2 linked regions of the Candidatus Scalindua japonica genome follow. The protein of the gene in region 1 interacts with the protein of each later gene in a pairwise test. Links are inferred from orthologs where the notes say so. Each region holds a gene or a part of one and is shown on either strand. Other genes may lie near its edges.

Region 1 (15,877 bases):
CGTGATATCTTTGACGGGTATATTGAATACAGAAATTTTACCTACTTTCGATATGATGCCAGTGATGACAAGATAAACCGTGCTGAAGGTATTTTTAAACTGGAATACGAGAAATATCTGGGGAACCTGGGAAAGATTCTCGTCTCTCCTAAATTGATATTTGACAATGATAATTACAGTTCAAGTTATATTGATGAGTTTGAAAACAGAGGTGTCAGAAGATTAAGTTTTGACCTGGAGGAATACTATGCAGAGTTTAATTTCAACAGTTTTGACCTGAAGATTGGGAAACAGATTTTTTCGTGGGGCAAGGCTGATGGGTTCAACCCTACAGATAACCTGAATCCCAGAGATTATATTGACCTTTTTGTAGAAGAGGAAAAGATTGGTGTTCCGGCAATAAATTTAACCTACTATTGGAAGAATTTTACCTTTGATTTTGTTTTCATTCCGACATATACACCGACACGTTTGCCTTTAATTAATGCAAGACACTCCTTTCTGGACCCCGAGACACAATTTGTTATTAACGGTAGAGAACTACCCGCGGATAAGCTGTCAAGCTCACAAACCGCTATTAGAATTTTGAGACATATTTCAGGATGGGATCTTTCCGTGAGCTACTACGACGGCTATGATGATTTGACCCTGGCAACTGTCGAAAGTGATCAATCTCTGACACCGAGGTATAATCGTACCAGGGTTGTTGGTGTTGACCTGGCGACAACATTTGGTGGTCTGGGTATTCACGGAGAAGCTGCTCAATTCTTTTATGACGGAAGTAAAGATGAAGATTACCTTCAGTACATTTTGGGGATTGATTATACCTGGACAAATGTAATCTATGACCATGACATTTTCCTGATCCTGGAATATATGGGAGATAACACTACACAATCAAGAGAAGACAAAAGACCGGCATTTGCTTCGGGACTTGGGCGCGTCTTCAGGAACTCTCTTCTTTCAACTATAACCTATAAATTTTCTGAAACTTTCGAGCTGGAAACGAAACTTGCAAATAACCTGGACCACCATATGAGTTACGTAATTAACCCTGAAATTAATTATGACATAACCGATGAACTTAAGCTTACTGTTGGTATCGATTTTATTGAGGGAACCCAGACAACCTTTTTCGGTCAATTTGATAATGACGACAGAGGTTACTTTTTCTTGAGATATAGTTTTTAAATTAATTTTATACTGTTTAAGAGGAAGTGGGGGATTCAGGTTATAATAACTTCATAAATCAGCCATCACTGATTGTAGTTGTTTGCCTGAAGAATGTATGCACGCAGGCCCGTAAAAACATAAATATATGCACACACGTTGGAATCATTGCAGAGATCCCCATAACGAGGCCGAAATAAATATTACGTAAATTTGCTGTTGGGTTGGTAAATGCATCTGATAATAGTCCCTGGTACTCTGCATTGCGCTCAGCCAGAACCTGTGGTGTCGCGCTTATTAAGTTTACTAACCAACCGGAAAAGGAAAATACATAAACTACCCAAAAGGTTGCCATGATTGCAATTATCAGGTCAAGCGAAAGATGCGCAATGTACTGTATATCTTTTTTTGAACTAATTGCATGACGAACAATAAAGACAGTCACAAAAAATGAAAGGCTATCAAAAAGTGCTCCCAGAATCCCGACAGGAAATTGTACTTTATAGTAATAAGCCCCCGCGTATCCATGTGTAAGTTCCGGAAATGCGGTGTACATGGCAATCCAGTAACAGATTATATTTATTACAATGAAGTATAGGAATAAAAGTGGATAAAAACTATAGATATTCCCTCTGTTGTCTTCATAATAAGATAAAAGCTGTTGTAAGTGACTTTTCCAAATAGTAATTATGGAATCCATGTTAATCATATCTATTATCAATAAAACGACATACTGGCGAATGACACCGTCGAGTTGGTATTATCCGCGTATTGAGAGTATTTGAGAAGTTTGCATTCTGTGGCATCAATAACATTCAGCAGGGTATTAATTGCCGGATATCCGCAGATTTTCCTGCTGTTGTTGTCTTTTTGGATAGAATTGTTAAACCCTTCCACATCCATGTTTTCTATATATTTCAGCATATCAGTGTCATCAGAACGTAATTTCTCCAGATATGCTTCATCCTGGGTCTCTGTGTCTCCAAATCGCGAACCGACATGTGCAAGGTCTACGCTTGCAATGGTACATATTCTCTTTCCGCTCTCATTAATTGTTTCCTTGAGAGAAGAGACAAATTTCTCAAATTGAGAAGCCTGCCTGGTACCAATGTCGTTTCCGTCTGTTTCACCAAATGATGAACAGAGTATCGGAACTATATTGAAACTCTTTTTCCGGTGAAAAAGGTATTTAAGGAATACCGCCTGAAACCCGATTGAGTGTTCGTCTTTGTGGACAAACTCATCTTCAAAATAATCGGTCTTGTTCTTCTTGTGTAATGAATTGAGAAAGTCTTTATCTGTCTCTACATTACCAAATGGAGTTTCAAAGGTCTTATCCGTCAGGACAAAAAGGTTCTTCGTTCCCGTATGAGCGATACCAAGTATTATGAAAAGGTCAGCGTCTGATGACTCTGCAATTTCTTTGTAGGCCCAGGCGAAACAAGGCCCTCCACACCCTAAATCGATATGCGGGGCAATCACACCCTTCAATCCTTTTTTCTGACCGAGCGGCGATGGCATACCCGGTCCATCCGGAGACACGAAAAAACCGTCTATTTGTTCTTTTAATTTATCTTTGTCTGCCTCATATGCACTGCCTGCATGCGCGTCCCTGCGTATGGTTGACTTTTTAAAATCATCTTTCAGCTTTTTAATAAAATCTCTGGATCGGTTGTTATCTAAAAGTAAATTTTTATCCAACTCATCTATCACTTGTCGGATCATATCCTGAATATCACCTTTGCCATGCCTCTGTATATATATTTTCTGTATGTCTGTTATGGAGTGTTTACCGTCAAAATAATAAATGATATTGTCAAAAACTGCACGGGGGACAAAAGAGTTCCTGGTATTAAACGGATCTCTGAGGCATACCGCCTGTTCCCCGGATATTTCCATGGGAAACGCATCTATTAGACGTAATTTAGGATATTCCAGAACTTAACTCCTTTTACTCGCTGACTTTCTCATAAAAATCAAAAAGTGCCTGCAAATAGTGGTTTAAACGACTTAAACCGTTTAAATCTGTTTAAACGGTATCTGTTTCCTGGCTTCAAACCTGTATATTTGCCAGGCTTTGCCGTACTACGCTAATACCTTCAACTCAGCAGACAACCCTTCTGGATTTTCAGTAATTATTACATATCCGCCTTGTTGAAACATGCCGGCATTGAAGAGCGCTGTATTTTCTATTATATCGCTTCCTCTTGCCTCGTGGATGTGTCCACTCAATACAATATCCGGCTTATATTTTGAAATAAAATCGCGAACACTCTGACTTCCTACATGAAAACCGGCAGATATAATATCAAGTTTTGTCTCTTTTGGTGGCATATGAGGTACCATGATTTTGAATTCAGCATCCTTTACCTTATCGAAACCTTCGAGAAGAAAAGTCTCAATTTCATTTTCACTGAATTCAGTAGGGGTTTTAAAAGGGGTCAGGTTTGAGCCGCCTACTCCAAATATTCCTATATTGTCCTTAATAAAACCATTTCCGTGAAGGTTGATACCTTTTTCCGTCAAATAATCGTTAACTTCAGGTTGGTCAAGGTTTCCTGGTTGGGCTAATATATTCTTATTATACCTCATTATCTCTTCAATTACTTTTTCTGCCTCTTCTCGCCCATTATAGTTAGTCAAATCTCCGGTAACTATTATAAGGTCTGCACTTTTCAGATCATTTTCTAAGTGTATCAAATTACTTAGATTTTCATGAATGTCGCCAAAAGATATTATTTTCATTCGTTATTGACTTTATTATATGATAAAAATACGAGAAATGGAAAAATTTCTTATAAGTCGCTTAAAATCAACATATTAACAATCTTGAAAAAAATGTTCAAGATATTATTTTCAGGGCCGTTTTATGTTGACGCTAAATAGGAGTTTTGATAGTATTAAAATTTTGTAGTTAAAATAAATCATTAGACTGAATTCAGGTTTTATCAACCTTTTCATATAGGTGAGAAGAACACATAAGTGTTGATCTCCCCGATATATATATAGATGAAGAAAAATTGTTTATCTATACTTGCTATAGCAAGTATATCAATTTGTAGTTGTCTGATTGTAACTGAAAATAGAGTTGTTGGCGCTAAAGAAGAGAGTTTATCCAGAAAAACATCACAGAACATTTCGCCTGAGTTGCGAATTAAGATTGATGAGTGGATGAAGCTCTTATATTCAGATGATTCTGCAATACGCACGTCTGCAGTCATTTCATTATTAGGACTTAACATTTCTACTGTTTATGATTCGTTAATTGATATTCTCAAAAACTCTGAAAATGATGATGTACGTATTTCCCTGATTAAAGCGTTTGGTTTTGCCGGTGATGACAGCAGGGCATTAGATTGTATGATAGATTTGATTATCAGTGAGAAGGAGGAACTGAGGATTGCTTCTGCTGATGCCTTGGGGAATATCAGGACAAAGAAGGCAATAGAAGAGATGGCAGGTATACTCCTGGATAAAAAGAAACCGATTGAATCGCGTATCCTTGTTACGGGTGCTCTGGCAAAAACACGTTCACGTGAAGCGGTTGAGCCACTGATAAATGTATTAGAGTCTGATAACAACGATTTGCAGATTGCTGCCCATGAGGCGTTAATGCAGATTACAAAACAATCTAACGGAAAGGTAAAATCGTTCTGGCAGGAGTGGTGGAATAGAAACAGGGTAAAAACCAGGGAACAGTGGTTAGAAGACATTGTTGACAAGCTGGAAGAAGGATCAGAGAAACTTAAAGCGGAAAATAAACGGCTGAGGGATGAAATTGTCGAAAAGACTATCAAGATCTTAAAAACGAATAAAGAGAGTGATAACATAAGGCCGTTAATTGATGCATTAAAAAGTGAATATCAGGCAGTAAGGATATATGCCGCAGGGGAACTGGCAAATCATCATAATGACCCTGAAGTTATCAAAATATTTGTTAATTTGATTTCAGATAATGATACTGAGATACGTGTTCTGGCAGTAAATGTTCTGGGAAAGATTGGCGGAGTACCGGAACTTAAAAATTTAATATTGGCGCTGCAGGACAAGGAGATCAGGGTAAGAGAGAGTGCCGCGAGGTCTCTGGGTAGACTGGGTGAAAAGGAGGCAGTATTTGATCTTTTATCCGCTTTAAGTGACACTGCCAACAGCGTAGTATGCGCGGCTGCGGAAGCCCTTGGTGAGCTGAAAGCAGGTGAAGCCGTGGAACCATTAATCAAACTGTTTTCAAATAAAGATCCCAAGGTAAGGGAATCTGCAATAGTTGCCCTTGGCAAGTTTCAGGATAACAGGGCGATTGAACCGTTGATTAATTCATTAAAAGATAAAGAAGAGAGGGTCAGGTGGTATGCAGCAGACACCCTGGGTAAAATAGGGAAAAAAAAGGCGGTCTTACCTTTGATTGCCTTACTTTCTGATGAGAGTGCTCGTGTTCGTGAATCTACAGCAGCGGCATTAGGGTTAATCGGTCATGAGAGTGCTGTAGAGCCTTTAATCAAGCTGCTTGAAGATGTGGATAATAGAGTTGCAGAAAAGGCTGCGGATATGCTTCTTTTAATAAAGTGTGAGTCTCTTGTACTACTTGATAGTATAGTTAACGCCTTTTATGCTGTAGAAGATTATAAAAGATCGAAAGAAATACTAAAAAAACAGATAAATCAATATGAAGGTTTGCCTGAATACGACCATGAGTTGTGGCAAAGTAAAAAGAGATTAGCAAAATTATATTTCTCAAGTAATGATTGTCAAAAGGCAACTTTGCTCTATGAAGAGCTTGTCACGAATTTTGATGATAATATAGAAATAAAACATGAACTGGTGCATTGTCTGAAAGAAGCAAAACAATTTGACAAATTATTGAGTTTTTTATCGTTATGGATAGAAAGCTTATCTGTAGATAACCATATGTGGTGGCCGGAGATTTATGGAATTATTGAAGGGCTATTTAATGAGGGTTATTTTGAAAGAGTGAGAACGCTTATAGATGATTTCGAGAAGAAAAATCCACACCTGGGAGGGCCTGAATTAAAATCCGGGTTTTATGACCTGCGAAAACAGAGTATGGCGGAGATGTCTCCTCAAGACGAAGGAGCTTGATAGTTTATTAATTATTATAAGAGAACGTCAAACACGGAATGACATAATATAGTCTTTCCGTGTTTTTTGTATGCATTGTTTTTCTCAAAGACTTACTTTTAAAAGGACTAAAAATGAAAATCCTCATAATTGGGGCAGGTGCAGTAGGGTTTAGTATCGCGAAACAGTTATCAACAGAAGGGCATGACATATCAGTGGTAGATGGGAACCCAAAATTAACCAGAAAGATTGCTGAAAAACTGGATGTTTCAATAATTGCCGGTAACGCCACTTCTCCCAGCGTGTTAGAGTCTGCCGGTGTACAGGAAGCAGATATGGTATTAGCCGTAACCACCAGTGATGAAGTGAATATTGTTGCATGCATTCTGGCCAGTAAATACAGTAATAACGGTAAGAAAATCAAGATTGCCAGGATTCGAAACAGCGAATTTACCGGCAGTAAGTCAATATTTAAGAATAATGGGTTCTGTGTTGATCATATGATAAATCCGGAGCTCATTATTGTTGAAACGATTCTTAAAATCCTTGAGACACCCGGAGCGACATTTGCCGTTGATTTTCCGATAGGTGATGTTGTACTAAGAGGTTTTCATGTACCTGAGGATGCACCGCTTGTAGGTCTGAATTTCTCAGAACTGGAAGACATTGAATATACGGATTCATTCTTAATCGTATATATTCAACGTAATGATGAGATGATTACGCCGTCTCACAGTACTACAATAATGCCAGATGACAATATTTTTGTACTTATATCCAAGACCGGATTACCATATTTTCTACCAATGGTTAACAGAAGAGCAGATGAGGTGGAAAAGATAATTATATATAAGGCGAGTCGCACGGGTATGCTGCTTGCGGAGAGACTTGAAAACAGTCCGATTGCTGTCACAATAATTGAACCTGAAAAGGATAGGGCGGTAATGGCGGCGGCGTCTTTAAGGAACGCAGTGGTATTACATGGTGATGCTACTGAAATTGATGTACTTAAAGATGCAGCTGTCGAGATTACGGATATATTTATTGCCCTTTCCGAGAATGAACAGACCAACCTGCTCACATCTCTGCTGGCAAAAAAGAATGGAACTAAGAAGACTATTGTACTTACCAATGAACCGGAATTGGTACATATAATCAACCAGGTTGATGTTGACGTAGTTGTTAATCCAAGGCTGGTTACTGCGAACGAGATACTTCAACATGTAAGGAGAGGACAGATACTGTCGATTGCCAAACTAGGTGACAGCGAGGCGGAAGCGATAGAACTGATTGCCGAAGAGGGTTCTGAAGTAGTAAAGAAACCTCTACAGAAGATTCGATTTCCTAAAAATACAATCCTTGGCGCTATTGTAAGAAATAATACAATGCTTCTTCCAAAGGGTATTGAAGCAATCAATCCGGGTGAAAGTGTTGTTGTGTTCACCCTGCCTGACGATATTGAAAGGGTACAGGCGTTATTCAGTAAGAAAAAATAGAATTTGCAATTCTAAAAATTTTTTTAACAAACCTCCATGGTCTCTCTAAATATGAAAGAAACTAAGGTAATATTAAAAACCTGTTAATACTATGAACATACCTTTGGTGTTGCACACCCTGGGAAATCTCTTTTTACTTCTTTCTGGTATTTTACTTATACCATTTGGTGTGTCTGTATGCTATGGGACAAGGGAAGAGATTTGGGCATTTGTCTTTTCCTTTATTGCATCGGGGTTTACCGGCATATCATTAAAGTTTCTCATGACTCCCAAGAATGAAGATATTACCATCAGAGAGGGTTTGGCCATTGTTGCATTCTGGTGGATGTCCTGTGCTCTGTTTGGGGCCTTGCCTTACTATTTTTCCGGAGTTTGTGATACTTTCTGTGATTCCTACTTTGAATCAATGAGTGGTCTTACAACTACAGGCGCCTCTATTTTCAGTGATATTGAGGCATTGCCGCATGGCATTCTATTCTGGAGAAGCATGACACAGTGGCTCGGGGGGATGGGTATCGTTGTTTTCTTTGTAGCAATACTTCCTACAATTGGTGTTGGTGGCCATAAACTGTTCAGCGCTGAAGCTCCAGATCTTACGACTGATAAGATAAAACCCCGTATTGCTCAGACGGCAAAAATATTGTGGGTCGTATATCTCTCTCTTACTGCCATTTTAATTCCGTTTTTATGGTTGGGGGGGATGGAGTTCTTTGACGCTGTCTGTCACGCCTTTACTACGGTATCTACAGGAGGGTTCTCCACAAAAAACCTGAGTATTGCCGCCTATGACAATCTGTTTATAGAGATAATCATCATGGTTTTTGCCTTTATAGCCGGCTGTAATTTCATTCTCTATTATCAATTGGTTATAGGGAAATTTAGAAGAGTACTGGTTAATTCTGAACTCCGTTTTTTTGTGACCCTGGTAATATGTGCTATCTGTATAGTAACACTTACACTGTTTTTCTTTCATTCAACCTCCTATAATGGAGGTGTGAAAGATCACAGATTTAACAGTATTGGTGGTTCGCTGAGATACGCCGCATTTCAGACGGTTTCTATAATTACCAGTACCGGCTATTGTAACGCTGACTTTGATCTCTGGCCAAATTTTACCAGAGTCTTTCTTGTTCTACTTATGTTTATTGGTGGGTGCGCGGGATCGACCGCCGGCGGTATGAAAGTCGCGAGAATAATGTTGCTTTGTAAGAGCAGCGCCAGGGAGCTTCTTCACATGTTAAGGCCAAGGGCCATAATGCATGTTAAGCTCAGTGGTAAACCGGTCGGCGAAGATATAATTACCAACACACTGGGATTTATTGTTATACACCTGGGGATATTTGGTGTATTCTCTCTTATTCTGACTCTCTTTGGCACTGACTTGGTTACGTCATTCAGCGCGGTTGCATCAATGATGAGCAACGTCGGCCCTGCCCTGGCTGATGCAGGCGCCACCAGAAATTATCATGAAATTGCTTACCCCTGCAAATGGGTACTAACCCTTTCCATGCTGATAGGCAGGTTGGAAATATACACAGTTATACTTATCTTTTTGCCACTGACATGGAAGAAATAAGTTTGTAATCATTGGAGTGACTAACGTAATCTAAAGTTTAATGTGCTTAAAGTTAGGAAAAAGATAAGTGTTGATTTGTTTGCAGCTTATACATATTTCTTTTTTCAATTTCAGGCACTTTAGTTCACTACACACTTTAGTCACTTTAAAACATTTTTTAACCCCTGATAACCACGGAAGGTGATAATGGCGGGACTAGGAAAGGTAAAGAGCGTTGCGGTATATGGAATTGAAGCGTATGTGCTGGAGACAGAGGTATACGTTGCAAAGGCGCAACTGCCCTCAACGGTAGTAATAGGACTACCGGACGCGGCAGTCAAAGAGTGCAGGGACAGGGTGAAAGCCGCGCTCAAGAACAGTGGGTACAAATTCCCGTATAAGAATATCACCATTAACCTGGCCCCCGCGGATAGAAAGAAAGAGGGCCCTTCCTTTGAATTGTCCATAGCAATGGGACTACTCATTGCATCAGATCAGATAGTAACAGAAAAGATAAACGAATACGGTATAGTAGGCGAACTTGCGTTGGATGGACGGGTACGGACCGTTAATGGTTGTTTATCAATGGCGATACAATGTAAAGAGGCAGGGTTGAAAGGACTGGTTCTTCCTGCCGATAACGCACCGGAAGCTGCTGTAGTAGACGGTATCGAGATTATTCCCGTTAAGACCCTGTCTGATACAGTACGCTTTCTGACGAACGAGCTCGTTATCTCTCCATTCCCATTAAACCGTTCGGATGTTTTCAGTGATTCTTCCTGCTATGATATAGATTTTATGGATGTCAAGGGGCAGGAACATGTTAAACGTGCGCTTATTGTAGCAGCAGCGGGAAACCATAATGTACTAATGATCGGTCCGCCGGGTTCAGGTAAGACAATGTTGACACAGAGACTACCCACCATAATGCCTATGTTAACACTGGCAGAGGCTATTGATACAACTGCAATATATAGTTCGGCAGGACTTTTAGGGCAGGGCAACTCCCTGATAGCTACCAGACCATTCCGCAACCCGCATCACACTATCAGTACTGCCGGGCTGGTTGGAGGCGGCAGTTTTCCACGTCCCGGTGAGATCAGCCTTGCACACCATGGGGTTCTCTTCCTTGATGAACTGCCTGAGTTTAACAGGAAGACTCTTGAGGTATTGAGACAACCATTAGAAACAAGCGAGATAACGATCTCAAGGGCAATGAGTTCAGTAATGTTTCCAGCAGAAATAATGCTGGTAGGTGCAATGAACCCCTGCCCGTGCGGTTATCATACAGATCCGAAAAAAGATTGCCACTGCTCACCTCGGCAGATTCAGAATTACATCTCAAAAATCTCCGGTCCTCTGCTTGACAGGATTGATATCCATGTTGAAGTCCCAAATGTTCAATACAAAGAGCTGATGTCCGATGTTGCCTGTGAATCGTCAGAGGAGATCAGAAGCTGTCCAATACAGAAATCTGGATCGTGATTTGTGGAAATAAAACTACTGTTACGGTGATGATATGTCTATCTAAGAAATGCTAATGCAACGATGGAGAGAATAATCGCAATAATTTTACGCATATTCCAATGCTCTTTATAGATAATTATAGAAAGTATTATTGGTATAAGAATATATAGCGATTGTATGGCATACACAATACCCAATGATCCACCAACAAACGCAAGCATCATTGCAGAGAATCCTGCAAATTGTGTTATCCCTGCTAAGAATGATATTGAAAGCATGTCCTTGTCTATATGTCGATATTTAAATAACTTTCCATTGCGATGAGTATTGCTTTTTTGTAGTTCATAAATACCCCATCCGGATATTGAACCGAAGGTATGAGAGACTGCTACAAATAAGAATACTGTTTCAAAAATTCCAGTTCCATATTTACTGATTCCAGCTGCAACCGCAGTGAAAAATGATGCTATAAGTAAGAACACAACTCCTTTCCATAGATACTTTTGTCGCAACTTTTCACTTTTATGAAGAAGTAATAATGGCACAGTTATACCAAGCGTAATACCTACCCACTCTGCTACAGTAAATTTTTCTGCAAAAATAATTATCCCTATTACCAGAGTGAAGATTGGGCCTGCGGTTTTATAGAGGGGGAACATGATAGCAGTATCAATATACTTAAGCGCATCCATGCGGAAGATAGAGCCGATTATATGTGTGAGTCCGTTAATAAAACCGAGGAATAAGCCGATTTTCCAAAGTCCATCAAAGCTGAAAAAAATCCAACTAACGGTAAATGCCAGGACAGAAGATACAACGGTACTCCACATATTCACAAGCAGAGTAGAGTGACCTCGTTCTACTGCAATTTTTTGAATAAACGTATGGAGACCTGAAAACACAGCAGAGGATATAGCGTATATAAACCAAAGATCCATAGGTTAGATTATAAAGTATTCATAACAATATTAAAACATCCAGATCTGCTTTGTAGATTGTTAGCACATGTTACAATGTTTACTTTAAAACAAAATACGGGTTTGGCCTGGTTAGTATATTAATTTATCTCAAATATTTTTTTTAAGGTGTTCAACATCCTCTTTATAGCGCACTTGCTAAAAGTAAGATAAGAAATATACTCGCAAGACATGAACAGGTTACCTGCTTTTTATCACATGGGATGGCCAGGTCAACAGGTAAGACAGCGGTTTGTTTTGCTACCAGTGGACCAGGGGCAACTAACCTTTTAACCGCTATAGCGGATGCTAAAATGGATTCTGCCCCCATAATTGCAATTACAGGACGGGTCCCTTCCTCTTTAATGGGTCTTGGATGTTTCCCGAGAAGTGACGATTTGTTTATAGGAATGCTTGGTATGCATGGGCAAAGATATACTAATTATATCATGCACTGAGCTGACCTGCTACTCGCTTTAGGGACCAGAGTTGATGACAGTGCGACAGGAAATGTTAAAGAGTTTTGTCCTAACGCCAGAATAATACATATAGATATCGGTGGTGCAGAAATAAATAAAATCAAAATACCTGATATAGCTATTCAGGGTGATATTAAACAGGCAATAAAACAGATCGAAAAGCTTTATGACGTTTTAGAAATTACTGTGTGGAAAGATTATGATCATACTATTTTCAATAGACTACAGGAGATCATTATTTATCTTTTTTAACATTTGAAATAGAGAAAACCACAGGAACGATAAATATATTTAAAAGGGTAGAACTGATTAAGCCTCCTAATATCACCATCGCCATTGGACTTTGTATTTCGTTTCCAGGCAAGTCGCCTGTAATTGCTAATGGAATTAATGCCAGAGCAGTAGTTAAAGCAGTCATGAGAATTGGGTTTAGTCTGTCTAAAGAGCCTTTAATAACAGTTTCATACAAAGCAACACCTTGACTTTGCAATGTCTGATAGCGTGCAACCAATAAAATCCCGTTACGTGTTGCTATGCCAAACAGTGTAATAAATCCAATGATTGAGGGAATGCTCATGATACCCGATGTAAAGTGTATGCTTAAGGCTCCACCTATCAACGCCAGAGGTAAATTGAGAAAAACAATTCCTGCAAACTTGATATTTTTAAATTCCTGATAAAGTAAAAGGAATATGATGAGTAAAGACATTAAAGAGGTGAAGAATAATATTTTCGAAGCCTTTGCTTCACTTTCAAATTGCCCGCCGTATTGAATGCGGTAATTTTCCGGCAACTGAATATTATCATCTATTCTCTCTTTAATCCGGTTTACTACGCTTTTTAAATCACGACCGGCTACATTGGCTGAAACCACAATTTTTCGCTGTACATTTTCTCTATTAATGGTGCTGGGGCCTGTTGTTGAAATAATATCAGCTACATAATGCAAAGGAACTTTGAGTGTTGAGTTCTGGTTTTCTTGTTTTGTCAGGTTGATATTGGTATCAATTAAAACATTTCGAATATTTTCCATTTTACCTCTGTTCTCATCATTAAATCGTAATACCAAATCAAAACTTTTGTTGTTTTCAAAAACCTGAGATACTTTTTCACCTGCAAAGGCAACATCAATAAATTCGGTAAACTGACCTATAGAAATACCATATTTGGCAAGCATATTACGTTTTGCTTTTATTTGTAATTGCGGAATCTCAATTTGTTGCTCAACACTGATATCCACAAGTCCATCTATGCTTTCAATATTGCGCTGTATTTTATTGGCCAGAGAAAACATTTTAGATAGGTCTGTCCCGAAAAGTTTAATGGCTATGTTGGCTCTTGTACCTGAAAGCATGTGGTCAATACGGTGTCCAATAGGTTGTCCTATAGTGATATTTGCTTCGGAAACAGCGCTTAATTCTCCTCTAACTTCCTTCATAAATTTCTCTTTGCTTCTTTCTGTCAAAACAAAGGGGGCATCAATTTCAGCCGCATTTACCCCTTGTGCATGTTCGTCTAATTCAGCTCTTCCCGTTCTGCGTGAAGTAATTGAGATTTCGGGAACCGACAACAGGATATTTTCAATCCTGTTTCCAATTTTATTTGATTCTTCAAGTGATATGCCCGGCATACTAACTGCGCTTACCGTTAACGTACCTTCGTTAAATTCTGGCAAAAAACTTCTGCCTAAACCGAACATCAGGAAGCCGACGACAACGAATAACACAATGGCTAAGCTAAGCACTATCTTTTTAACTTTCATAACTCTTGTTAAAGCTGAATGATAATGTTTGCTAAGCCATCTTTCTAACCAACTTCCTTTTGCCTGTTTTAAAAGCATTTTGTCATTGGTAAGCATAAAACTGCAAAGCACAGGGGTAAGCGTTACTGCAACTATCAGGGACGCAAACAGAGAAACGATAAAGGAGATTCCAAGCGGCCGCAACATTCTTCCCTCCATCCCGCTAAGAAAAAACAGAGGAATAAATGCAACAATGATAATAAGAGTTGCCTTAAAGATTGAAGACCGAATCTCTTTTGAAGCATCATAAACTACAACAAGTGCGTTTTTTCGTACTTCAATACTTTTTTGTGCATTTTCCCTTAGACGTTTAAAGACGTTTTCCACATCAATAACCGCATCATCTACCAGAGAGCCAATAGCTATTGCCATGCCACCGAGAGACATGGTATTGATGGTTAATCCTGAAAATTTAAGGGTAATGATTGAAACTATAAGTGAAAGGGGAATAGCAACAATAGAAATCATGGTAGTTCGGAAGTTCATTAAGAACAGGAACATAATGATAACTACAAATACAGAACCCTCTATCAGCGCTTTCTGAATATTGTTTATAGATGCCTGAATAAAATCAGCCTGACGAAATATTTTGGTGTTGATTTTAATGTCAGAAGGCAGGGTGCTGGCAATCTCTATAATAGCATTATCAATTTTTTCTGTGAGTTCCAGGGTGTTCGTTCCCGGCTGCTTTGCTACGGTCATAATAATTGCCGGACTTGCATTAAGTGAACCGTCTCCTATTTTAGGGATTGCTCCCCCAATTTCAACATCTGCAACATCCTCTATTTTTATCGGAACATTATTGACAACCTTGATTACGGTATTACCTATTTCTTCCACCTTGTTTGTTCTTCCAAGACCTCTTATGATGTATTCATTACCAAATTCGTTCATGAAACCACCTGAAGCATTAAGATTGCTTTCTTCACTTGCTTTCAGTAATTCGGTTAAAGAAATATGGTAATATTTCATTTTTTGAGGTGATGCAAGTATCTGGTATTGCTTGTATTCTCCTCCTATTACAATGACCTGCGATACTCCTCCTGTCGCTAATAACCTTGGCCGGATATTCCAGTCGGCAATAGTTCTTAAATCCATTGGGGTTGTACTGTCTGATGATAAACCAATAAGCATAATTTCACCCATGATGGATGATTGAGGAGCAAGTATAGGGTTTCCAACTCCCAGTGGTAGTTTTTCAGCAATGGTTGTCAGCTTTTCACTCACTATTTGCCGTGCCTTAAAAATATCTGTTCCCCACTCAAACTCTATCCAGACAATTGATATTCCTGCCGCAGATGATGACCTTACACGGCGTACATTGGTGGCACCATTGACTGCTGTTTCAATCTGAAAAGTTACTAATTTTTCGGCTTCTTCCGGAGCCATTCCGTGCGCTTCGGTTAACACCACTACCGTTGGCGCAGTAAGGTCAGGAAATACATCAACTTCCATTTTAGAAGCAGTGTAAATGCCTGCTATCAAAAGCAGCGCTGATGCAACAACAATCATTAGGCGATTATGTAAGGCGTATTGTATAATTTTATTTAACATGGTAGAAATTTTAAATTTTGGAATTTAAATGTTGAATTATTTTATTCAACATCAAAAATTTCAATTAGTGTTCGTGTCCATGAGCAGGTATTTTACCTGACATTGTTGCTAACTTTATTTGGTATCCTCCTTTAATGACAATTCTTTCACCTTCGTTTATGCCTTCTAATATCTGGACACTCATGCCATCATTGGCGCCGATTTCTAATTCACGTTTTTGGAATCCTTCGCCTGATGTTTGCACATAAGCAAAATAATTGCCCTGTTCTTCTATAAGCGCTGAGTATGGTATTACTAACGCTTCTTTAATCACATTTGTTTTT
Region 2 (15,719 bases), on another replicon or contig:
CTCTTTTTCTTTAATGCCTAGTGTAGAAATTAATGAAACAGAATAACCGGCAGACCATAATGTAACATTTATAATCCACGCATATATGGTATAAAACACCTTAATAATTATCTTCATTTAACCCCATTTGAAGACTACGCTTATCTGTTTATTTGACATAATTATGGAAAATGGTATCAAAAACACCTATTACATTCAAGGTTTTTGTAATAATCCATCGATACTATCAACCTGATTTATTTCCTTGACTATATACTTTATTTTCAACTAATGATATTTATTCAACATGAATCAGTAAAATCTGTTGGAATATTTTTAAAGTAATAGAGATGTGTTACACAATCACAGTCTGAAGATCCAAACTTCTTCACAATCCGGGTCGCACTTTTTTTTTGCCCTGTCATACTATTTATTCTACACTCATCCTTTTTACCAACATATGTGAGCACATTTATAACCTTCGCATAAGCCAAAAGATAATCAATGTGCCAATGAAATTTCTTATCACTAGAAAGGTGCCTGTTTATCCTTTTCTCAAGACCATTTTGAGCACTCCCCGTATAAACATAATAACCTTTAGGAAAAACAAATGTACCAAGCTTGCCAATCTTGATTTCCTTATTCTTAGAAAGCTCAATAACCAATTTATAAATCCCCCCTTTTTGTATCGACTCTTCAACCATCACACACAAAATATCCCATTTTGCAAAGTAAAATACAATGATAATTTTACCAAAATGCATATTGTCTTGACTTTAAGAAAAAGGCACGTAAAATCACAAAAAGTGTAATATTACATGAAAACTGTTCTACACTTTTTACTAACAATGCTTAAGGCAGACTATACACAACAAGAGCGGTTACCCTCATCACAACAATACATACTGGAGTACAGAATGATAAGAAAGTTTATTTCACAACTTAATGGCGGGACTACAATTGACGATATCTTTTTAGTTCAGAACAAAGATTTAAGGACCACAAAGAACGGTAGCTTATATATCCAGGCCCAGTTATCTGATCGTACAGGAACGATTGATGCGAGGATGTGGGACGCAAGCACACCATTTTTTGAATCTCTTGGTGATGACACATTCTTAAGAATTAAGGGCAGAACAGAGATCTACCAGAATAAAATTCAGTTAATCATAAAACAGATTTTAAAGACCAGCCAGGAAGATATACAACTTGAAGATTATCTACCAAGTACAGAACAGGATGTAAACAAAATGTTTTCTGAGTTAAAACAAATTGTCAGCTCAATCAAACAGCCTCATTTAAAAGACCTTCTCGCTCTTTTCTTTAGCGACAAGGACTTTTGCAAGCGTTTCTGCTCAGCGCCGGCAGCAGTACAATACCACCACGCTTTCCTTGGTGGTTTACTAGAGCATACTTTATCGGTTGCAAAGTTGGGAGATATTATCGCTCCACTATATCCCGGTTTAAACAGAGATTTGTTAATCTGCGGGATAATACTTCACGACATAGGCAAGATCAGTGAACTCTGTTATGAAAGAAACTTTCATTATTCAGACGAAGGCCAACTCATAGGACACCTGATATCAGGCGTACTCATGGTCGAAGAGAGAGCGAAGCAGATAGACGGTTTTCCCAAAACTTTGTTAGATCTATTAAGGCATTTGATCTTGAGTCACCACGGAGAATACGAATGGGGCTCGCCAAAACTTCCGATGACATTAGAGGCCCTTGCACTCCATTACCTGGACAATATAGACGCAAAAATACACGCTTTTAACAAGGCAATTTTAAATGATAAGGATCCCAATGATAATTGGACTAATTACAACAGGATGCTGGAAAGAAAATTATTTAAAAAATCTCATAATTATATTTAATATTATTCATTCTGACTTTTTTTAGATGTCAGTTCCGCTTCTATACACTTATTGACCTTTGTCATTAATTCAACGTAATCAACTTGAACTTTTAAAAAATTTTGTATGGATTGATTAGATGCTGCTTTTTCCTTTAATTGCTGGAGCCTCTTTTTATCCTCAACCTCAACAGGCTTTAACTCCTTCTCAAGCGCATAGACCTTTTTACTGTGTTTTTCCAATTCATCAGATCTTTCGATTGGCTCCTCTTCCTTGTAATCCTGTTTCCCGGGGTCCTCATCATTTACTGGTTTTCGATCTCGTAAATACATTGGCATCTCTTCGAAAACCTTTCGAAGATACCAGTAAGGCTCTAATCCATTAGCCCTTGCAGTTTCAACCAGCGAATACCAAGTTGCAGTTGCCCTTGCACCGGCCTCGCTTTGTGCAAACAACCACACCTTTCTACCCGTCGCAATAGGCCGGATATGACGTTCCGCATTGTTGTTGTCCAGTTGCAGGCGTCCGTCTTCCACGAAAACTGTTAGTTTTGACCATTGGTTGTTAATGTAGGTAAATGCATTCGACAGCAAACCTCCATAGCTAAACGCCTGCACCTGATTTCTATTAATCCAGGAACGGATCTTATCCAAGCAAGACTTAACTACCTCTTGTCTATATCTCTTTCGTTGATCCGGTGGTTTCTCTTTTTCTTGATTGTCAAGGTAGTAGAGTTCTCTGATCAACTCCATGCCTTGCCGGGCAATATTGGCAGCGCCTGGCGAACTGGCTTTTCTTGCAACATCAAACTTACGACGAACATGTGCCCAGCATCCCAACTGGATACATTAGGACGCGAGGCTGATGCCCCATAACCAGCGTAACCATCGGTTTGCAAAAAACCACTGAACCCTTCCCACAGTTTGCTGGCTACAGCTCCTGCACGGCTGGGACTGTAGTGCATAAGTACAATCGGGGTATCGTTACCGCCAGTAACACGACACCAGATATAGGACTTCTGTTTAGCAGTTCGTCTTCTTCGCTCAGAACTGAAGGGTGGTTTCATCAATGTGAAGATAGTCATGTCCATCAAGCGCATTTTCCATGGTAGCTACCAGAGGAGAAATAATTTGCTCTGCACCTTTGATCATCCAGTCTGCCAATGTGGTACTGGTGAACGGTACGCCAAAACGTTTTCCAGCAATAGAAGCTATACGGTTTAGCGGAAGACCATCAGCAAATTTGCTCGAACCAACCCAGGCAAGAACACCTGGTGATGCTTGGGTTCGAGGCAAAGGAGCCGGTGGACTTTGTTGTGCAGTTATTGGCGGTTGCTTGCACTTGGAGTTAGAGCAACTGTACTTGAACTTAATGTTCTCTATTACTTGAAACCTGGCGGGAATCACGTCGTACTGAAATGAAACCTCTTCTCCTATTCGATTCAGGCAAGAACCACAGGAACACTGTTTCTCTTCTTCCAGCAGATCATGCTCCACGCGAACACGCGGAAGATGCTGGGGAGGGACACGTCGACCACCAGTCTTTCTGGTGTGCTCAGGTACCTTAGTTTCGGTTGCAGGTTCAACCTCACAAGCAGCATCCTCGTTACCGAACAGCAATTGCTGGCGCTTATCAAAACGCTCAGACCAACAAGTGAAAGGAAGATAAAGGAGGTAGAAAATCTTTTCTTCGAGTAGCATGATCTGCTGTTCTACAGATTTGAGATGTCAACGCAGCTCATCGTTATGCGCAAGCACATTTCCAATATTCAAATTTGTTAATTCAACCACCGCTTCCATGACTTAAATCATACCATATTTCGTTTCCTTCGATAGGTTGTAGCGCAATTATTACCTCAACCTCAACAGAACTTAATCGGTGTCAAGCGCAGAGACCTTTTTACTCTGTTTTTCCAATTCTTCTGAAATTTCCTTTGCTTCATCGTCGTTTTTTAACTGTTCTTCGGCGTCCTTAAACGTTTTATATCTATTATGGCTTACAATGGCAGCGCCTAATTTTGACGCTATTTCTAAAATTTCTTCCATATACTCCCTTTCTATAAACACTGAATTAGTAGTAATTCACCGCACCAGGTGCAAGGCTCGCAAAGTACTGTTTTTTAAGAAAGGAAATGGTGGAAGTTTTTATAAAACTTCGGAATTTTGTTGCGAAAGATAATTTCTTATTCACTTTTTTCTTTGCGTCCTCAACGCCTTTACGGTAAGTTGAATTGTAATATGGATTATATTCAGAAATTTTCTTTTATCAAGGATTAGTTAATAATGGTTGACGCAAAAAAAATTATACAGTTCATATACAGTAGAAAATACAGCCCTATGGACGCATCAGCACTTGCCGGGCACTTCAAAATAGACGATTCGCAATATCAACAATTTTGTAACCTCTTAAAAGAGCTTGAACTAAAAGGGGAAATTGTTCGGATTAAAAAGGAACAATACGCAAACCCTAAAAAAGCAAACTTGTTAATAGGCATTCTGGATGGTAATCAGAAAGGTTATGGATTTGTTGTTCCCGCAAAGGAAGGTATTTCTGATGATATTTATGTAGATTCAGAAGGCTTGGGAAGCGCCATGCACGGCGACATAGTTGTTGTCAGGTTACCTTCTACAAAAAAGAAAAAAAAGGAAGAAGACAAAGAAAAAAAGAGAGAAATGTCGGCAAGATAGTACGTGTTTTACACCGTGAAAACGAAACGGTTGTCGGAACACTCAAGAAAAGCAGACATTTCAATTATGTAGCGCCGGATAACTCAAAATTACCCAGAGATATTTATGTCTCAATGGAAGAGACAAAAGACGTTGAACATGGTGACAAGGTTATCGCCAGGATCGATCAATGGCCGACTCGCCACCTTAATGCAGAAGGCACAATAGTAGAGATTTTGGGTAAAGACGGCGAACCGGCGGTTGATATCAAGTCCATCATACACCAGTTTAAGCTGCCTTTTGAATTCAACAAAAACACCATTGCTGAAGCACGCGATTTTCAAGAGCCTATCAGCCCTGCCGAAATCGGCACAAGAGTAGACCTCCGTGATGAATTGATCATAACAATAGACCCTGAAGGCGCAAAGGACTTTGACGACGCAATCTCCCTGAAGAAAGATAAAAAAGGGAATTGGCTTCTTGGTGTTCATATCGCAGATGTCTCTTATTATGTAAATGAGGATTCTTCGATCGATAAGGAAGCGCGAAAGAGAGGCACCAGTGTATATCTTCCCGGCACAGTCATACCAATGCTTCCCGAGGTATTATCAAATGGCATTTGCAGCCTGAAAGAGGGTGAAGAGAGGCTGACAAAAAGTATATTTTTTACCTATTCTGAAGATGGCAGACTGGTAAACTCCGAGATCAAACATACCGTTATAAATGTAAAAAAAAGATTTACCTACAATCTTGCGACTAAGATATTAATGGAAAGCGACGAGGATGATACAGACCCTATAACAACCCTGTTACTTGAAGCAGGCAAACTTGCAAAGCTACTCTATAAAATCCGTATGGAGGAGGGCGCACTTGAACTAAACCTGCCGGAGATTAACATAAAAGTTGGCGAAGACGGTAAGATTGATACGATAGAAAAAACTACACGGGATATTTCACACATAATAATTGAAGAGTTTATGATTGCGGCAAATCAGGCTACAGCAATGTTTATGCATCAAAAAAATCTTCCATCAGTAAACCGAAGTCACCCTGAGCCTGAAGAAGATGAGATGCACGATTTTGCTGAATTTATTTTCAATTTTAAAAACAAGAGAGTAGACCCTTTTAACAAAAAAAACTACAGGCCTTCCTGAATGAAATATCCGGCCAACCTGAAAGCTACATAATCAACCTCATGCTGCTCAGATCAATGAGGAAAGCCGAGTACTCTACCACCCAGTCATCTCACTTTGCACTCGGGCTGGAACACTATGCACACTTTACATCCCCCATACGCCGTTATCCTGATCTGATCTTACACAGGCTTTTAGACTTGTTCTTTAAAGGAGAACTGAAATCCGGGAGAGTAAAAGCTGCATGGGACGAAAAAATTACCGGTTGGGCAAAGCATTGTTCAACCACTGAAAAAAGAGCCGAAGATGCCGAACGTGAAATAATAAAACTAAAACTGCTCAGGCACATGGAAGAACATGCTGATAAGGTAATGGAGGGTGTTATTACCGGCATCCAGGAATACGGCCTCTTTGTACAAATAGACGAGTTCCAACTGGACGGTCTTGTACATATCCGTACACTCACAGATGATTTTTACGAACTTGACAAAAAAAAACTCTCACTGATAGGCACAAGGAGAGGTAAAGTTTATAGCTTCGGAGATGTTGTTAACGTAAAGATCACAAAAATTGACCTGTTGAAAAGAGAAGTTGACTTTGTGATTGTCTAAATGAAAATTTTAATTTCCTGGCAATGCCCTAATTTTACAAAGAATAGTATTATATGGAAATTTAATTTTTGACAAGTTGTCTTGATTCAGCAGTTATTTCATTCAACTTTTTTTCTAATTGTACTCGGCATTCTTCAATCTCAGACCTGTTAAGCTTTAATGGTATATGTATTGGTTTACCATATATGATCGTAGCTTTTGAAAACGGTTTTGGAATTCGAAATTTGTCCCAGCTCGGCAATTCCCAGTAGCTTGATAACCCCAGAGAAACAGGGACAATTGGCAAGCCTGTTTTCTGCCCCAAAAAAATCACTCCTGGTTTAACTACAAACCTCGGACCTTTTGGGCCATCCGGAGTAATAATGAATGATGTATCCTTCACTTCTTTAATCATTTTCAACAGCGCCTCCACCCCCCCCCTTGTTGTAGAACCTCTTACTATTTCAAAACCCAACTGTTGGGAAATATGTGCAATGTATTCTCCATCTGTGTGGCGGCTTATCAATACCTTAACCCCCAAACCTCTGACAACATATCCAGGAATAAGCATAAAGGAGTGCCAAAAAGCGTATATTACATTTTTGCCCTCACGTTTAAGTTGTTCAGGATATCCTCTTGGTTTTTCATCAATCGTAACCGTACTAAATAAGATCCTGGCCAGATTAGAACCGAGCAATCCGACTACAGAAAATTTAACTCTTTTAAAAAACCCTTTAAAATCATTTTTTAAGACCGAGATTATGATAGTTTGTACCCAACAAAAATGTCAGCAATTAATTACCATTCAAATCGTAATATAATTATTACCTTACAACAACTAGCCACAGCCAAGAAAAGGAAGAAATAGCAAAAACGTTATGAGAATCTGAAAAAAACAAAATCCTTTTTCAGAATTATTTAAAACTCAAGATACATATGTCGAAATAGTTAATATTGTTTGAATTCTATAAAAAGCCAGTTACAATGCAACAAAAAATAGTACGACTTTTAAATTTTTTACCTTCGTGTCATTTGGAGTATTCGCTATTTAAGTTTTATATATTGCTCCACCAAATTTTTAAATCTACCGTACCAAATAATACCTACTACATTGTCTTTACCTGGATATCAGTGGTGCGTCTTACCTTTCCTCAACTTATCATATATTTTTTCTTCCTTCTCCGCCTTTTCGAATAAACCGGCTTTTTTGTATACTACGCTTAGCTGATAGTGGATTCTGGCGTCTTTAGGCATTAGTTTAATCGCTTTTCTTAATTCGCGCATCGCATCATCAAACACCTTATTACCTTCATAAGCCATTCCAAGTTTGTAATGGACACCGGCCCTCTTTTTCTTATGCCTCTCGGGAAGAAGATTTAACGTTGTCTGGTATTCCTTAATAGCCTTATCGAACATACCCTGTCTGAAATAGGACAAACCAAGATTATAGTGGGCCTCTGACATCTTGGGGTCAATTTCCACTGCCATCCAGTACTCATCCGCAGCATCGCTATACTTTCCTTTCATTGCATACAATGTTCCAAGGCAGTAATGCGCTTGTGCATTGTCCGGTTCCATCTCAATTGACTTTTTGTAGGCATTAATCGCATCGTCGATCATCCCTTTCTCAGCATAAGCGCTTCCCAACTCGCTGTATTTTTGTGTATCGGTAAGGTCCTGATCTATTTTTTCTCTGTATAACTTTACATACTCATTAAATTTGTTCGGATTGAGCCTGCGAGAAATAGAAAATTCGGACTGGGCCTGTATATCCATACCCTTCCTTTTTAATGCCCGTCCCAGATTAAAATGGGCCTCTACACTGGATGGGCTAAGCTTAATCGCCTTTTTAAAAGCATCAATTGCATAATTATGCTGTCCATTTTTAAGGTAGTTAACCCCCAATCTGTTGTAGTGCTCATCATCCCTGCGTGCACAGCCGAGTAACAGACAAAAAACCACCATAAAAACAATGATTCTTTTTAAATAATTTTTAATAATCCACATATTTAAAATTAAAGAGATCTGTAACAAAATTTTGTTTCAAAAATTAAATCCTGAAGTATTATAAAACCATGCCAGAATTGCATCAAGAAAATAAACTGTTTTTGATATCGGCAATACGAGATATACTGTCCGGGCTTTTGGATATTTTGTACCCACGACACTGTTTTGCCTGTGACAAGAGTCTTTATGGAGAACAAAATACCTATATATGTAACCACTGCCTGGAAACAATAAAGAAAACAGAAGTAAAACGCTGTGGTAAATGTGGTTCAAAATCAGGACCAGGTATGACTTTTTCCAGTAAAGGGTGCAATGAGTGTAAAAACACCGATTTAAGGCTAGAAAAGAGTTTTTTTGTATCAGACAACACAGAGCCTGTCAGACCCCTTATACATCAGTTCAAATACAAGAAACATATGTACCTGGCAACTCCTTTAGCATCGTTACTGGTAAACCTCTTACATCAAGAAGTTATTGGAGAAATCGACCTTATTGTACCGGTACCACTTCACTGGAAAAAGAAGCAGGAAAGGGGCTTTAACCAGTCTGAGTTAATGGCGAAAGAAATAAGCAAAAAATTGTCTATACCAATCTCTATAAACAACCTGCATCGCGTCAAAAACACTTTATCTCAAACCCAACTCTCACGTTCACAGCGACAGAAAAATGTTAAAGATGCATTTAAAATTAAAAACCCTGAGATATTTATTAAAAAAAATGTTCTTCTGGTAGACGATGTTTTAACAACGGGAATAACCGCCTCAGAATGTGCAAAAAGCCTGAAAAATACGGGAACAAGCAAAGTATTTCTAATAGCGCTTGCTAGATCAAACATGTAATAAACGACTGTTAGCACAAACATACAATTGGTCCTGCATATCTATATAAGACATTATTAACATAAGCCTTAACAAAATAGCATTAATCGCTTGACTACATTAAACAAAGAAAGTATCATTGCAACTTGGCTTTTTGCTTAAGCAGAACAACTAATTATCAGTCTATATTCTCTAGATAAGAAAGGAAACAGGATTTGGAGATTATCATACACTCAAGGCATCTGGACGCTACAGAAGCAATCAAAAACTACATAAACAAGAAAGCTTCAAAACTCACTAAATATTCAAGCAAAATTAACAAGATACAATATACCCTGAAAATAGAAGGGAATAACAACATAGTGGAAGCAATATGTTCTGCCGCAAGGGCTACGCTTGTTGCAGAGGCGATAGATGCTGATATGTATGCTGCAATAGACCTTGTAATGGACAAACTGGAAAAACAAATTATCAAGCAAAAAGAAAAACTGAAACAACCCAGAAGAAGCAGAAAAGGAGAAGCTCCAATTGAGGAAGAAGAAGATGAGGGGTGAGTAGTTTTACCAACTATTAAGCAGCCTGTTGAAGTAATTACATTTCTTTTTAATGCTTTTTTTTGCATCCAGGTTTTATTTTTTCAATTAATTTTTTTACAAAGAGCGCAAATGAAAATAATCGATTTTATAGAGGAAGAAGCGGTAATAGACGATTTGCAATCCACCGATAAAGAATCTGTCATACGGGAAATGGTCAACATATTAAAAGATCTGAACAAGATTAACGAAGATGAACTAGATGATATAATGAGTGCACTCATAAAGAGAGAAAAAGTGGGAAGCACTGGAATAGGCAAGGGAGTGGCGGTGCCTCATACTAAACATAAAAGTATTTCAAAAATAACAGGCGCGTTTGCCCGTTCGTTGAAAGGTGTTGATTTTGATGCACTTGACGGCGAACCTGTGTACCTGTTCTTTCTGTTACTATCACCAAATGATTCAACAGATGTACATCTCGCCGCTCTCGAAAAAATCTCATCTGTAATTAGAAACTCTGATTTTCGCAATTTCGTAAAAAATGCATCTGATAAACCGGAAATGGTTGATATTTTAAAGGAAGTTGATGAGGCAAACTCTGAATAAAGCAATCCATCTTTTAACCAGACAAACCAATGCTTATAAAACGCAGAACAAAGATAATAAATACAAATGGACTACATGCAAGACCTGCTACACGTTTTGCAGAAATGGCTAGTAAATTTAACTCAGAGATTTTTGTAAAAACAAAAAATAAAGAAGAAGTAAACGGAAAAAGTATTATTGACCTTCTAACGCTGGGCGCAAAGAGGGGAACCGAATTATTAATAACTGCGGACGGGGAAGATAAGGAAATCGCTTTAGACGCATTAGAAGGCCTTGTAAACGACAGATTTAACGAAGACAATATGGAGACGCGAAAAGGCATTGCCGTTTCTCCGGGTGTAGTAATAAAAGATGCGTTCGTTCTGGAAAGTGAAGGCTATCGAATTCCACGCCACCTGATCAAAGAAGACGAAATCGCTAAAGAAATATCCCGACTGGAAGAAGCAACCACAGATGCATGGAAAGAAATTGAAGCACTGGAAAACAGTGTTTCCAAAAATTTAGGTTCGCAAATTGGTTCTATCTTTGCTACCCATAAATTAATGCTTCAAGACAAACTATTGCTGCGGGAGTTTAGTGAAAAAGTAGAACAACATAAATTCAGCGCAGAATATGCTGTGACATTAGTCTTACGTGTATACATAAAAAAGTTTGAAAGCATTGATGATCCTTATCTCTCAGCAAGAGTAGCGGATATATATGATATAGAAAAAAGACTCTTAAGGAATCTTTTAGGAGAGAAAAAGGAAGAGCTTAAAAACCTTACAGAAGAAGTTGTCGTTGTCGCACATGACCTCAGTCCTTCTCAAATAGCATCTTTAGACACCACAAAAGTACGTGGATTTGTAACCGACGTTGGCAGCAGAAACTCTCATGCCGCAATAGTTGCCAGGGCTTTGGGAATTCCCGCTGTAGTTGGCCTGGAAACAGCGACGGTTGATATTTTTGGCGGAGACCGTGTCATTATAGATGGCAATAGGGGAAATGTAATTGTACGACCGGACGAAGAAACCACCAAAGAATACCAACTAATAGAAAAAGACTTCCATGTTTTCGAAAAAAGAATCACCTCCGAGCTTAAAGACTTGCCTGCCGTTACATTAGATGGTAGAGAGATCATGATTTTAGGTAATATCGAATTCCCTCGCGATATTGGCCCAAGTTTAAACCAGGGCGCTACCGGCATAGGTTTGTATAGAACAGAATTTTTGTTTCTCGGCAGCAATCAAACACCAACTGAAGAAGAACATTTTGAAGCGTATTCACAATCAATAAAAGAGTTGGGAGACAAACCGTTAATTATCAGGACCGTTGATCTGGGCGGAGACAAATTCTTCCCCTCAAATAGCAATACCGAACTTAATCCATTCTTGGGTTGTAGATCTATTCGTTACTGCCTGGAACATCCAAACGTTTTTAAGTCACAACTCAGGGCAATCTTAAAGGCCTCCGCATTAGGCAACGCAAAAATAATGTTCCCATTAATTTCTTCTTTACAGGAGTTGCGAAAGGCAAAGGATATTGTGAAAGAGGTGATGGAAGAGCTGGATCAAGAAGGAATAGAATTTAATGAAAAAATAGAAATTGGAGTTATGATCGAAGTACCCTCTGCCGCTATGGTGGCAGATGACCTGGCAAAAGAAGTTGATTTCTTCAGCATAGGAACAAATGATCTTATTCAATACACTATGGCCGTAGACAGAAGCAACGAAAAAGTTGCCCACCTCTATTCCCCGGCACACCCGGCAATTTTAAAATTACTGAAGATTACCATAGATGCTGCTGAGAAAAATAATATAAAAATTGGCATTTGCGGAGAAATGGGCGGAGAAATTGAATACACTATACTATTGTTAGGGCTCGGACTAAGAGAATTTAGCGTTGCTCCGGCAATGATAATACCGGAAGTAAAGAAAATTATCAGGTCAGTTACTTATGAAAGAGCAAAGGAAGCTGCAGAAACTGTTTGCTCCTTCAACGATCCTGCACAAACGTTAGAGTACCTTAAAAATATTGTTCGAGAAATTATTCCGGAGTTAGTCTATTAAGATCAATGTTCGATTTCTGCCAGCTTTTTTTTCATAATTTTGTAAGTTCACCAAATTTGAAAATACTGTTGACATATCACATAATTGATACTAGAATCTTTCTAAGTCTAATAAAATAAATAGGTTGATAAATATTTTCTAAATAAATTGTTTGGCAATATCTTGAGAATTCAAGTTAAATTTTTGAAACAGGGAAGTTTGAGATTTATCTCTCATCATAACTTAATGAAGCTTTTCGAAAGGGCAATTCGTAGAGCAAGTATTTCTGTCAAAATGTCTGAAGGGTTTAATCCAAGACCTAAAATTGCCTACCCTTTAGCTCTGCCGGTTGGAATCAAAGGTATCGACGAGAAACTGGAAATGGAACTCTGTGAGGAGATGGAAGTTTCTGATATAGAAACAAGGCTGAAAAAGCAACTTCCAGAAAATATACAAGTTACTTCGGTCGAACCGGTTCCAAGTCATGTAAAATCTACGGTTAAAGACGTAACTTACGTGGTAAAACCAAAAAATGGAAAAATGCCTGAAGCAGGGAAAACAGACGAACTTTTATCCAAAAATGTACTAAATACACTAAGAAAAGGAAAGAAACAGGCCTTTAACATCCGCCCGTCAATAAACAGAATTACAACTAATTCACAATCTATTGATTTGGACCTTAAGATGACACCTGAAGGAATGGCTCGACCTGACGAAGTATTACTACATTTAGGACTTAAAGCTGGCATAGACTACGAAATTTCAGAAATAGTTAGAAAAAGAGTAAATCTCTTCTCCTGAAGCGACCGTTGGCACAAGCAAAGGAATGCATGTAATGAAGAAGAGAATGTTAATAAATGTTGTAGAGCCCGAGGAAAGCAGAATAGCAATCCTGGAAGACGGGGTTCTAGAAGAATTATATATTGAACGTTTCTCTCGCGAGCAAGTCGCGGGAAATATATATAAAGGTCGTATTGTCAACATAGAACCAAGTATAGAGGCTGCATTTGTAAATATCGGTATTTCCAGGAACGGGTTCCTCCACGTATCAGACGTGAAGAACAGTCGTAACAATAACGGAAATAGCGAAGAACAATCAGAAAATACCGAGAAGACTGAAACAAAAACAAAAGAGAGCAGATCCAGGATCAAGTCTCTAATAAGCCCGGACCAGGAAATACTTGTACAGATAATCAAAGAGGGCATCGGTAACAAAGGACCAAGTTTAACAACAAATATCAGCATTCCCGGAAGGTTTCTGGTACTTACACCGGAATCAACCCGTATTGGTGTTTCGCGAAAAATTATTGATGAAAACGAAAGAGCAAGATTAAAGCAGATTATCGAAGAATTAAAACCACCCCCAAATCTGGGTCTTATCGTAAGAACAGCAGGAGAACATCAAACAAAGCGGGAACTTCTAAGAGATTTTAATTATCTCCGCAGGCTGTGGAAGGTTATTGAGAACAAAGATAAGAAGGCTGAAATACCATCTACAATCTACCAGGAAAGCGATTTGGTAATTCGCACGATTCGTGATATATTTTCGACTGATATTAATGAAATAATCATTGATTCTGAAGCGGTCTTTAAAAAGATAAGATATTTCCTGCGTTTAATAATGCCCAGTTGTGTAAAGAAACTGAAACTATACAATGACCATGAACCACTGTTTCATAAGTATAATATTGAGCGCGAAATAGAAAAAATAAACAAAAGGGAAGTCCGTCTCTCAAGAGGTGGCTCCATTGTAATTGAACAAACCGAAGCATTAGTCGCTATAGATGTAAATAGTGGTAAATACAGAGAGGAAAGTGATCCGGAAAAAACAGCGCTTAAAACAAACCTGAAAGCGGCCAAGGAGATTGCGCGGCAAGTCAGGTTGAGAGATATCGGTGGAGTCATAATAGTTGACTTCATAGATATGAAAGAAGAAAAAAATATGCGGGCGGTTGAAAAAACATTAGAAGCATCTCTAAAAAGAGACCGCGCCAGAAAAAAGATGTTAAAAATATCCAGATTTGGTATCATCGAAATGACTCGTCAGCGTATCAGACCAAGTCTCAAGTCGGTAATTTATGAAAGTTGTAAAAATTGTGGCGGTACAGGGGAAACTGAAACGCTCGAAAGTACCTGCCTGAGCCTGATGCGGCAGATAAAATCACTGGTAAATAATTCTCAAATACAAAAAATAGAAATTACTACAAGCGATATAGTTGCAGGATATTTACTAAACAAGAAAAGAAAAAAACTGACGGAACTTGAAGAAAAATTCTCAAAGAATATTGTCATAACTGGTATAATCGGACATAAAACAGGCGATGCAACAATTTATTGTACAGATGGAGAAGGAAAACGCATTGCAACCAGATAACTTTTTTCAAAGCCGTTCTCAACTATTCACCTGAATAGTATTATAGAATGGTAGAAAATAACTTAAATACTCACTAAATTAAGAAAATGTTGAAAGGAGAAATGAGTAATGTATGCCGTTATAAAAGAACGCGGAAAGCAATACAAGGTTGAACCCGGTGAAAGTATCGAAATCGATCTTAAGGAAGACGCAAAAAAAGGTGACACTCTTGAACACACAGATGTATTAATGGTATCGAATGATGGAGAAACACAAATAGGAGCACCCACTGTTGAAAATGCAAAAGTCATATCTGAAGTCCAGGGACACACTAAAGGAAAAAAACTGACGGTAATGAAATTTCGTCGCCGTAAGGATTCCAGAACAAAACGCGGACATAGACAGAAATATACAAAAATCAAAATAAAGGAAATTGTTACCTGAAAATTAAATTAGTGCCTAAGGGCTGACTTAGCACGCAAGCATGTCATTCTGACTGAGGAACGACTGACGAATCTCTTCATGAGAGTCTCATTAACCTCGCAATGATTATTTATTTTGCTAACAAGTGAGATCTTCGTTCACTCAGAATGACAAGTTTCTATATTTTTTAGACATAGACACTTATCAATGAAAATTATTACACATAAGTAATACTTTAAAAATCTTTATTATATCAAGGAGTAAAAGATGGCTCATAAAAAAGGGCAAAGTTCGACTAGAAATGGAAGAGATAGTAACCCGCAACACAGAGGCATTAAACATTACGGTGGCGAATTGGTCAGATCAGGTTCAATTCTGGTTAGACAATGCGGAACAAAATTCAAACCGGGTACAAATGTTGGATGTGGTAAGGACTATACGTTATTTACCAAGGTAGATGGAAAAGTTGCATTTGAAGCTGGCCGTAGAGTAAGCGTACATCCTGTATAATAAAAAGAATAGCAGTGGTCCACTTTTTTATTCCAATAATTTTATTGGTAATTACTGCTCTTTGGCTCTCTCGAAGAATAGAATACGAAGCTATACCTTTGCGCCTATCTATTGAAACTAAAATAGATTGTTTCATACAAACCAGAGTGTTGTGTGGAATCAGGGTAGAGAAGCTTTTGTCTTGAAAAGCGGAGTTAATACACTTTTTATTGCCGAAC

The links.
Region 2: the proteins of trkA (region 1) and SCALIN_RS15905 interact in binary tests that used the Escherichia coli proteins (3 or more experiments, as listed by UniProt). The link is inferred for Candidatus Scalindua japonica from one-to-one orthologs.

Annotation. Positions count from the first base shown.
Region 1 is NZ_BAOS01000021.1:1,167-17,043, reverse strand. The notes cover bases 5,567-8,561. They hold trkA (Trk system potassium transporter TrkA), read left to right. Parts: upstream 5,567-6,380; coding sequence 6,381-7,742; downstream 7,743-8,561. Other genes in these bases: SCALIN_RS11680 (TrkH family potassium uptake protein), read left to right, coding at 7,834-8,561; SCALIN_RS11690 (HEAT repeat domain-containing protein), read left to right, coding at 5,567-6,267. Outside these bases: SCALIN_RS11710 (DUF1302 domain-containing protein), read left to right, coding at 1-1,191; SCALIN_RS11705 (hypothetical protein), read right to left, coding at 1,250-1,726; amrB (AmmeMemoRadiSam system protein B), read right to left, coding at 1,888-3,069; SCALIN_RS11695 (metallophosphoesterase), read right to left, coding at 3,256-3,915; more of SCALIN_RS11690, read left to right, coding at 4,180-5,566; more of SCALIN_RS11680, read left to right, coding at 8,562-9,318; SCALIN_RS11675 (YifB family Mg chelatase-like AAA ATPase), read left to right, coding at 9,505-10,782; SCALIN_RS11670 (EamA family transporter), read right to left, coding at 10,821-11,702; SCALIN_RS11660 (efflux RND transporter permease subunit), read right to left, coding at 12,435-15,554; SCALIN_RS11655 (efflux RND transporter periplasmic adaptor subunit), read right to left, coding at 15,619-15,877. UniProt on the Escherichia coli protein: Part of the constitutive potassium transport systems TrkG and TrkH. May regulate the transport activity of TrkG and TrkH systems. Binds to NAD(+) and NADH.
Region 2 is NZ_BAOS01000028.1:302,013-317,731, reverse strand. The notes cover bases 8,615-11,451. They hold SCALIN_RS15905 (PTS sugar transporter subunit IIA), read left to right. Parts: upstream 8,615-9,714; coding sequence 9,715-10,188; downstream 10,189-11,451. Other genes in these bases: ptsP (phosphoenolpyruvate--protein phosphotransferase), read left to right, coding at 10,218-11,451; hpf (ribosome hibernation-promoting factor, HPF/YfiA family), read left to right, coding at 9,265-9,603; SCALIN_RS15915 (ComF family protein), read left to right, coding at 8,615-9,070. In the rest of the region: SCALIN_RS15975 (lysophospholipid acyltransferase family protein), read right to left, coding at 1-117; SCALIN_RS15970 (GIY-YIG nuclease family protein), read right to left, coding at 282-683; SCALIN_RS15965 (3'-5' exoribonuclease YhaM family protein), read left to right, coding at 897-1,856; SCALIN_RS24115 (transposase domain-containing protein), read right to left, coding at 1,859-2,296; SCALIN_RS23475 (IS66 family transposase), read right to left, coding at 2,879-3,454; SCALIN_RS15945 (YlbF family regulator), read right to left, coding at 3,707-3,880; SCALIN_RS15940 (hypothetical protein), read left to right, coding at 4,118-4,522; SCALIN_RS15935 (ribonuclease R family protein), read left to right, coding at 4,519-5,655; SCALIN_RS23470 (RNB domain-containing ribonuclease), read left to right, coding at 5,697-6,245; SCALIN_RS15925 (lysophospholipid acyltransferase family protein), read right to left, coding at 6,307-6,921; SCALIN_RS15920 (tetratricopeptide repeat protein), read right to left, coding at 7,353-8,189; more of SCALIN_RS15915, read left to right, coding at 8,300-8,614; more of ptsP, read left to right, coding at 11,452-12,236; SCALIN_RS15895 (TIGR03936 family radical SAM-associated protein), read left to right, coding at 12,384-13,016; SCALIN_RS15890 (Rne/Rng family ribonuclease), read left to right, coding at 13,051-14,589; rplU (50S ribosomal protein L21), read left to right, coding at 14,698-15,012; rpmA (50S ribosomal protein L27), read left to right, coding at 15,259-15,501. UniProt on the Escherichia coli protein: Seems to have a role in regulating nitrogen assimilation.